Regions from separate parts of the Gilliamella sp. W8126 genome, predicted to be linked through region 3. Evidence: riboswitches for the same ligand, from Rfam matches in the RefSeq annotation. Region 3 holds a riboswitch; each other region holds the start of a gene.

Region 1 (3,292 bases), on a different contig from region 3:
TCTCTTTATTCATTAGCATGCCAATTTTCACACTATCAATGTAGATATCTTGATACAGCGTATTAAACTGTGCTTCAATAAATTGAGAGGGAATGGCATGTACACCATTAACGCCTTGCGTACTTTGTGCGGTTAATGCGGTGATCACTGACATACCATAAGCACCAAGTGCTGAAAATGCTTTTAAGTCAGCTTGAATACCTGCGCCACCACTAGGGTCACTGCCCGCTATTGTTAATGCAACTGTTGTCATGATTTGGTTTCCTATTTTGCTTGTTTTATTTTACTGATTAGGTCTGATGTAGCTTTGGCAAGATTAGCTTGTCCACATATTGCCGACACAACGGCAATACCTTCAATGCCAGTTTGGATTACTTCGGTTAAATTATTCACGCCGATACCACCGATCGCTACGGCAGGGCATTGTTTCGCTTTAACCAGTTCTTTCAATTGAGCAATGCCAGTCGCAGCTGCGGCATCCTTTTTGGTTGCAGTTGGATAGATAGGCCCTATGCCAAGATAATCAACTAAATGCCAAGGAACATTCTCTAGTTGTGATCGATTTGAAACTGAAAGTCCTAACCATTTGTCTGTGCCAATTAAACGTCGAGTAACTTCAACCGGGAGATCGCTTTGTCCTATATGAACGCCATCGGCATCAATGGCTAAAGCAATATCAACATGGTCATTGATAAATAGTGGAACTTGGGTACGACTTAACACTTCTTTGAGCGCTTGTGCGGCGTCATACCAATTTTTACCAGAGTATTCTTGTTCTGAACGTAGTTGCACGGCGGTAACACCATTCTCAACGGCAATTTTGGTAGTAGTGACCATGCCATCTATACCGTCACATAATAACGGATCGAGGACTAAATAGAGAGTTAAATCAAGTTGCTTTTTCATCAAACATCCTTATTTTTAGTTTTGATTGAATCGTGAAAGATGATCAATAACAGCAATGGCGAAACTACCTAACCCTTGCTGTTTATTAGCAAGCTGTCCTGCTTTTTTCATCATAAAACAGGCTGTTGCAGTAGCGGTTAAACGATTACTAGTGGTTGCAATAAATGCTGCTACCATCGCAGATAACGAACAGCCTGTGCCGGTTACTTTAGTTAAAGCGATATCGCCACCGACAATACTATAAATTTGTTCACCATCTGTGATATAATCTATCTCACCTGTTATTGCGACAATGGTTTGATATTTTTGTGCTAATAGTATTGCTGCATTTAATGCAGAATCGGTAGAATCAAGTCCATCAGGCCCTTTCGATGATGATTGTTGACCACTCAATGCGAGAATTTCAGAGGCATTTCCTCGAATAACACTTGGTCTAAAGGTTAACAGTTGTTTGGCAACTTCAGTACGGTATTTAAGTGCCGCACCAACCGCTACAGGATCCAGTACCCACGGTGTCTGCGTCTGTTCAGCTTTTGCTGCAGCTAACAACATACTATTTGCGCTGTGCTCATCAATGGTACCAATATTAATTAATAAGCTACTGGCAATAGTTACAAAGTCCTCAACTTCTTGTTTCGCAACGACCATTGCTGGTGAAGCACCAATGGCTAATAAGACATTGGCGGTAAAATTCTGTACAACATCATTGGTAATGCAATGGACTAACGGTCGTTGTTGTTTAACTTGCTCAATAAAGGGAATGGCATCATTGTTTTGGAATAACTGAATGGTAGACATATTCTTTCCTTATTTATTATTGATATTAAGGGAAGAATGTGTCAAAACGAATAATTAAGACGAAGACTTCCCTACGCTGGTATTAGCCAGATCAGGTTCAACGGGTAAAATCTCAGTTTTTTGTAGTAACAAAAAACACCCCGAGTCAAAAAACAATTAATAAAAACAGTTTAATTATGTACTGAGTTTATATTTTATACAAGCTATTGTAATAATCTTTCGATATCGCTAATAGATCGTCTATCTGGTAAGAAGATGATTAAGTGATCACCATCTTCGATCATTAAATCGGTATTAACAATAATCACATCTTCACCACGCACCACAGCACCAATAGTTGCCCCTGAAGGTAATTTTAGACTGTTAATATTTTTACCTACTAGTTTAGAATTTTCAGTATCACCACGAACAATCACTTCGACAATTTCTGATTCACCTTGCCGTAGTGAGACAACTTTTACCACGCCATTTTGTCTTACATGACTGAGTAATTCTGAAATAGTGGCATGTTGTGGTGAAATGGCAATATCAATCACGCTATCGTTAATTAACTCTAAATAAGCTTGTCGTTGAATAAGTACGATGACTTTTTTTGCTCCCATCCTTTTGGCAAGCATTGATGACATAATATTTGATTCATCATCACTCGTCACTGCAACAAAAAGGTCGGTAAGTTCGACTTGTTCTTGCGATAATAGCTCTTGATCCGATGATTCACCATGTAATACGGTAGTATTAACTAACTGCTCGGCAATTAATTCTGCTTTTTCGGCATTACGTTCAATCAATTTAACTTGATAATCGTTTTCTAATCGCTTAGCTAAAGCAACAGCAATGCCGCCACCACCACTAATGATTATTCGTTTATAAGGCTTTTCTAACCGTTGTAATTCACTGGTTACCGCTTTGATGTTAAGCGGTGGGGTAATAAAGTAAACCATATCCCCAGCTTCAATCAAGGTTGAACCGATCGGACGAATAAAACGATTTTTACGATAAATAGCCACCACCCGAGCTTCGACATGAGGTAAATGTTCTTTTAGCTCTGATAATTCACTACCCACCAATGCACCACCGTAGTAAGCTGTGACGGCAACTAAGCAGACTCGATTATCATAAAATGAGGCAAATTGTAGTGCGCCAGGATATTGCACTAGTTGGCTGATATGATTGGTGATTAGATTTTCTGGGGCAATAATATGATCGATGTTAATACAATCTTTATTAAAAAACGAGTATCTTTCATCATTATATTCAGGCGCCCGAATTCGTGCCACTTTTTGAGGGATATTGAACATTACATGCCCAATTTGACAAGCCATCATATTGACTTCATCAGAATTGGTAACAGCGACTAACATGTCGGCAGATTCTGCACCAGCACTTTCTAATACTTGTGGATAAGATGATTTTCCACAAATAACTTGCAAATCAAAACGTTCTTGCAATGATTGCAATTTGTCATGATCTTCATCTACAACTGTCACATCGTTCTGTTTTTCAGTAACCAGATATTCGGCAAGAGCACTACCTGTTTGACCTGCACCAAGAATGATAATTTTCATAACTAACCTATGATAATCAAAAA
Region 2 (3,292 bases), on a different contig from region 3:
AAATATAGAGTATTTATTTTCAAAAATAGGTTTTTATATTGCAGATTAAATTTTAACCTTGAAATTAAATTCATAAATATCAATTTGTTATAGAGTTATCAACAGGTTTGTTAAATACTTATCAAATAATTAAGTGAATAATTCACAAGTTAGTTTTGAATAAATGAAAAAGTTTTAGTTTGTGTTATTTGATTCAATCATTGTCATCTATTTGCGATTCGATTATATTGGAGATCCGGCTGTTTATTAAACAGAGTTTATTTTTTAATACTCTTTTATATTAAGTGGTGATGTTATTAATTTAGATGTCGACTTAATCGTATGAGCGTTAAAGATATAAAATAAGGAAATCAAAATGACTAACATTAATCTTTCTGACGATTTGATAAAAGATTTTATCTATTCTATGTACCGTAAAGAAGTATTATTAAATTTAAAAGGGGTTGTTTTGACTGATGAAGATCGTAAACAACTTCATGAAAAAAGAGATTTTGTTAATCGATTGTCTGAAACTGAATTAGCCGATATTCGCTGTTGGGTTTTAGATAAATTGAAAGTACTTGAAAGCCAGCATAAGCAAGATTAATCGGTTAGAATCTTGCGCTAACTTCATTAATAAACTGATAAAATTTATTTATCATATTGCTTATAACGATATGGAAAGTTTTATCAATCGTTTTACAATGCAACAAGACTTATTATTTATAATTTATAGGAAAGGGTATGAAAAAGTTAGTCGTGGTTTTATTGTTAGGTCTTCCAATGGTTGCCGCTGCTTCTAATTGTGAAGAAATTAGTGCCAGTATCGCTGAGAAAATCAAAAACAATGGTGTTGATGAAAACAGTTTTCAATTAAATTTAGTTCCATCAGAACAAGCTGAGCAAGGCGTTGCAGGTAAAATTGTCGGATCGTGTGACCGAGGTCAACAAAAGATTGTATATATTCGTTCACAAGATAATTCGGTAACAACTGAAGCAAAACAACAAGAGTCTTCAATTTCTAATCAGCAAGCCGAAAAAGCTGAATTAGAGAAATCTTCTCAACAAGAAATAGTAGCGCCATCTTCAGAAGATAATCAGCAAATTGACTCGAAGACAGAATAATTACTGATTATTAGCTACAGTTATAGAAGATCTATCGGTTAATTAATGAAGAATATTTGAATAAATAGTAACGGTTAATAAACTATTATTTTTACAAAAATTGTTATTTATTTTCTGAGCTATTATTCATCTATATTTATCCGGGGTGCCTTAGGCTGAGATTATACCCGTTGAACCTGATTCGGTTAGTACCGACGAAGGGAGTATAAAACACGCTTTTCTGCAAGTCTGTTGTACTCCTTAATTACTAATTTTTATAAAAAGGAGTCATCATGTCATCATTTTATTCACTTATTCAATCATGCCAAAGTGATTGGGATAACTATATTCAACATGAGTTTATTCAACAATTAGGTAAAGGTACATTAGATATTGCCTGCTTTCAACACTACTTAAAACAAGATTATCTTTTCCTTATCAATTTTTCCCGAGCATGGGGATTAGCAGTGTATAAAAGTCATGATCTGATTGAAATCAAACAATCTTTAAATAGCTTGAAAGCAATTGTTGAAGTTGAACTAGACTTACATATTGAATATTGTAAAAAGTGGCAAATAACTGAGAACGAACTTAACCTATTAACTGAAGCCAAAGCAAATAGTGAATATACGGGTTATGTATTGGATGTCGGATTACATGGGGATATATTAGATTTGCATATTGTATTAGCGCCTTGTTTAATTGGTTACAGTATGATTGCTGATTGGCTAACCAAACAACATTGGTATGATGCTAACAACAATAGATATAACAGTTGGGTTAACATGTATGCTAGTAAGGAATTCCAACAAACAATGCAAAATGAAATTGCGTGGATTGATCAGCGCTTAGTAAATTTAGATGCTAGTCGCATTGAACATTTAACAAAATTATTCAGGCAAGCAACTAAACTTGAAACTGGTTTCTGGCAAATGGGATTAGATAAAAGTATTTAAATAATAAGCATACTTTACCACTCTGGGTAAAGTATGCTGAATTTGAACTATATTTAAACAATGTTTAAACTAAAGTAGTTTTGAATAATCTCGTTTGGTGGCATCGTCCCAAACGCTTGCTTGTACTTGGCCAATATGTTGTTGCTGTAAAAGTAACATGGTTAATCGTGATTGGCCAATTCCACCACCAATTGTTTGTAAAAAATCACCATTAGCTAATGCTTTATGCCACGCATATTGAAGGCGATCTTCATTATTAGTCAGTTTTAATTGTCGTTTTAAGGTTTCTGGATCGACACGGACTCCCATTGATGAGATTTCAAAACCACTATTTAGCACAGGATTCCAAACTAAAATGTCACCATTTAAGCCTTTTGAACCCATTTCATTATCACTACTCCAATCATCATAATCAGGAGCACGGACATCATGTTTTTCATTATTTGATAATTCACCACCAATACCAATTAAAAATACGGCGCCTAACTCTTTGGTAATTGCATTTTCACGCTCTTTCGGTGATAAATTTGGATAACGTTTTAACAGTTGTTCACTATCCATAAAGGTAATTGTTTCGGGTAAAAAACGTGATAGATGATATTTTTCAGAGACTGCTTTTTCAGTCGCTTTAATTGCACTATAAATTTTTTCAACCGTTTGTTTTAAATAAGCTAAATTGCGATCTTCGGGACGAATCACTTTTTCCCAATCCCATTGATCAACATAAACAGAGTGAATAGGCGAAAGTTTATCTTCATCCGGGCGCAGAGCCTTCATATTGGTATAAATGCCTTCACCAACAGGAAAATTGTGCTGACTTAACGTTTTACGTTTCCATTTAGCTAGTGAATGAACAACTTCGAATTGTGCATTTGGAATACTTTTAATATTAACTTGAACGGCTTTTTCGGTACCTGACAAATTATCTTGAACGCCGTCACCAATTTGACTCAATATTGGTGCTTGAACTTCAATTAATGATAGATTATTTGCTAATTGCTCGGCAAAAAATTGTTTAACAAAATTGATTCGTTGTTGCTGCTCTTTAAATGATATTGTCATGTTTAGTCTCGAAATATAAAAAAATTTGTGTTGTTAAATTAAACTAGAAAGCAGAAATATGCAAGTTTAGTTAACTGGCTTAAACTAAAGATCAAAAACTATCTCAATTACTTCTAAAATATATTTTTACTAATAACTATTTATGATGTTTTTACAAACTAATTATCTTTTATCTATTGCTAATAATTAGT
Region 3 (3,292 bases):
AGCGATATCATACAGATACGCACAAAGAACATGTGGCGTACCTTCGGCGGCAACAGTTGTGATTGTTTCATCAAATTGATTCAAACGAATTGCTAATGCGCGTTCCTTTTCAGTACCTAAATCGATATGACCATCTAGATTGTCTTCATTGATATTTGATTTTTTAAATACTGAAAGTACACGGGTATAGGCATACTGTAAATAAGGCGCTGTATTGCCTTCAAATGACAGCATATTATCCCAATCAAATACATAATCAGTCGTTCTATTTTTGGATAGATCAGCATATTTAACCGCACCAATGGCAACTGCATCAACCACTTGAGCCAGCTCGGTATCAGAAAGATCAGGATTTTTGCTTTTAATTAATGTTGCTGCTCGCTCAGTTGCTTCATCGAGTAAATCATTTAGTTTAACGGTATCACCTGAACGCGTTTTAAATGGTTTACCATCTTTACCTAACATCATACCAAACATATGATGTTCAAGTTTTAAAGATTCTGGGACATATTTTGCTTTATGTACAATCGCCCAAACTTGTTCTAAATGTTGGTGTTGGCGTGAATCGGTATAATATAAAATACGATCCGCGTGTAGCGTTTCATAACGGTATTTGGCACAAGCAATATCGGTTGTTGCATAAAGATAACCACCATCTCGTTTTTGGATGATAACACCCATTGGTTCGCCTTCTTTATTTTTATACTCATCTAAAAACACAACGATAGCGCCTTCACTTTCAACGGCTAATTTTTTCTGTTTAAGATCGGCAACAATGCCCGGAAGCATACTGTTATAGATACTTTCACCCATGGTATCTTCTAGTGAAAGTGTGACATTGAGTCGTTTATATGTGGCAATATTTTGCGTCATGGTAATATCAACCAGTTTTCGCCACATTTCACGGCAATACTCATCACCACCTTGAAGCTTAACGACATAATTACGGGCTTTTTCAGCAAAGACTTCATCTTCGTCATAATGTTTTTTTGCTGCACGATAAAAAGATTCTAGATCCGATAGATCCATATCGTTGGCCTGTTCGTTTTGCATTTTTTCAAGGTAAGCGATTAACATACCAAATTGGGTTCCCCAATCACCAACGTGATTAGCTCGAATCACATTGTGGCCAAGAAAATTTAAGACTCTAACACTCGCATCACCAATAATCGTTGAGCGTAAATGACCAACATGCATCTCTTTTGCTACGTTTGGTGCTGAGTAATCAACCACAATAGTTTGTGGTTTAGCCGGTAAGGTGATATTCAATTTATCGCTACTTAATGCTACTTCGTTCTGCTCGGCAATCCAACTATTTTTTAAAAAGATATTAATAAAACCCGGTCCAGCAATTTCTACTTTATCGGCAATATCTTCAATATCCAGATGTTGTAATACTTTTTCTGCCAATGCGCGTGGTGGCATACCCAATTTTTTAGCGGTAGCCATGATACCATTTGCTTGATAGTCACCAAATTGAACTTTGGCTGATTGCTTGATTAAAGCATCACAGTTTTTATCTGCACCAGCCATAATCATTGCTTGCGAAACTCGTTGCGTTAATAGTTGTTGAATGTTCACATTGTACCTAATCAATAATCATAAAATGAGGCATATAATACCGACAAACACAACAATTGTCACTGATTGCCTGTAATCTTACCTTGTTTTAATTTGTCTAAATTTGTATTTATCAACACATCGCCTGTTTACAATTCTATTTGCTACCACTAAACTACTCATCGTTCTCAACGGGGTGCCCTGAAGGGCTGAGAGTGTCAGAAAAACTGACATAACTCGTCGAACCTGAACTGGATAATGCCAGCGGAGGGATTTGAGTTATTATATCTGCTCAAACCTTTTGTCTTTTACACATTACTTTGGAGGCAAAATGTTTCGTAAAAACTTTTTACTATCTGTTATATTTTCATTTTCACTATTTAGTCATCTAGCTAATGCACAACAACCAACTCTAACCGTTTATAGTTACAATTCATTTATGTCACAGTGGGGGCCGGGTGAAACAATTAAAAAAGGCTTCGAAGCGCAATGTCATTGCCAACTTGATGTTGTCACATTGGGAGATGGCGTATCTGTTTTAAATCGGATTCGCCTCGAAGGCGACAAAACAAATGCTGATGTTATTTTAGGATTAGATAACAACCTATTAGCACAAGCCAAGCAAGCGGATATCTTAATTCCGCATCAAATTAGTAAACCCGATAATCTCAATACCGATTGGTGGGATGATAGTTTTATTCCTTATGATTTTGGCTATTTCGCTTTTATCTATAATCAAGATAAAATTAAAAATCCTCCTCATTCATTACATGAATTGATCGAAAACAAAGCTAATTGGAAAATCATTTATCAAGATCCTAGAACCAGTACTCCAGGATTAGGTTTTTTGTTTTGGATGAAAAAGGTCTATGGTGACGAGGTGGCAAATGCATGGCAACAAGTGGCTAAACATACGGTCACAGTAACCAAGGGTTGGAGTGAAGCTTATGGTATGTTCTTAAAAGATGAGGCTGATTTGGTATTAAGTTATAGCACATCGCCGATAGCACATATTATTAATGAAAATAATCATAGCTACGCAGCCGCGATTTTTGATGAAGGTCACTATCGCCAAGTCGAAGTGGCTGGCATCATTAAATATAGCCAAGAAGTCGATTTAGCTCGACAATTTTTACGTTACTTACTAACACCTGAGATACAACGGCAATTTGCTGAAAAAAATGTGATGTATCCAATTATTAAAACCGATCTACCCGATGCTTATAAGCAAATTAATATCATTGATAAATCGCTAGAATTTACACCGGAAGAGATTGAAAAACATCAAAAAGGCTGGATTCGTGAGTGGCAGTCAGCAATAAGTAAATAGTTAAGTATTATTAATGTTAAAATTCAGATCGTTATTACCAGGTATCAGTGCTGCTAGTTTAATTTTAATCATATTAAGTTCAGCACTTTTCGCTATCTGGAAATTTGCCTTGCAGTCAGGAAATTTAAGCATCTATTTTGATAGTTACATATTGCATATTATCTGGATAACTTTTTACCAAGCTGTATTGTCGACGTTATTATCACTAATCGCTGCTATATTAATGGCTAAAGCATTATCTTTAGTGGATTTTAAAGGTAAAAAGTTGTTATTGAAAATGATGCCTATTACCTTTATCTTACCAACACTAGTTGTTGTGACTGGTTTACTATCGGTTTACGGGCGACAAGGTTTATTATCAAGTATCTGCCAAATATTACACATACCATTCTCATTTTCAAT

Evidence for each region. A riboswitch is a leader RNA that binds a small molecule or an ion and turns the genes downstream of it on or off. The one in region 3 is predicted to bind thiamine pyrophosphate.
Region 1: linked by a shared signal. The riboswitch ahead of thiM (hydroxyethylthiazole kinase) and the one ahead of thiB (thiamine ABC transporter substrate binding subunit) in region 3 are both predicted to bind thiamine pyrophosphate.
Region 2: linked by a shared signal. The riboswitch ahead of tenA (thiaminase II) and the one ahead of thiB (thiamine ABC transporter substrate binding subunit) in region 3 are both predicted to bind thiamine pyrophosphate.

What each region holds. Positions count from the first base shown of each region.
Region 1 is NZ_JACFPE010000001.1:7,841-11,132, forward strand. It holds gene thiD (bifunctional hydroxymethylpyrimidine kinase/phosphomethylpyrimidine kinase) at 1-253, opposite strand, end outside; gene thiE (thiamine phosphate synthase) at 265-906, opposite strand; gene thiM (hydroxyethylthiazole kinase) at 922-1,695, opposite strand; TPP riboswitch at 1,756-1,857, opposite strand; gene trkA (Trk system potassium transporter TrkA) at 1,908-3,269, opposite strand.
Region 2 is NZ_JACFPE010000001.1:450,259-453,550, forward strand. It holds gene H3S74_RS02070 (hypothetical protein) at 356-586, shown strand; gene H3S74_RS02075 (DUF1161 domain-containing protein) at 724-1,104, shown strand; TPP riboswitch at 1,236-1,325, shown strand; gene tenA (thiaminase II) at 1,377-2,039, shown strand; gene asnA (aspartate--ammonia ligase) at 2,109-3,101, opposite strand.
Region 3 is NZ_JACFPE010000002.1:681,073-684,364, forward strand. It holds gene argS (arginine--tRNA ligase) at 1-1,581, opposite strand, end outside; TPP riboswitch at 1,743-1,851, shown strand; gene thiB (thiamine ABC transporter substrate binding subunit) at 1,892-2,890, shown strand; gene thiP (thiamine/thiamine pyrophosphate ABC transporter permease) at 2,904-3,292, shown strand, end outside.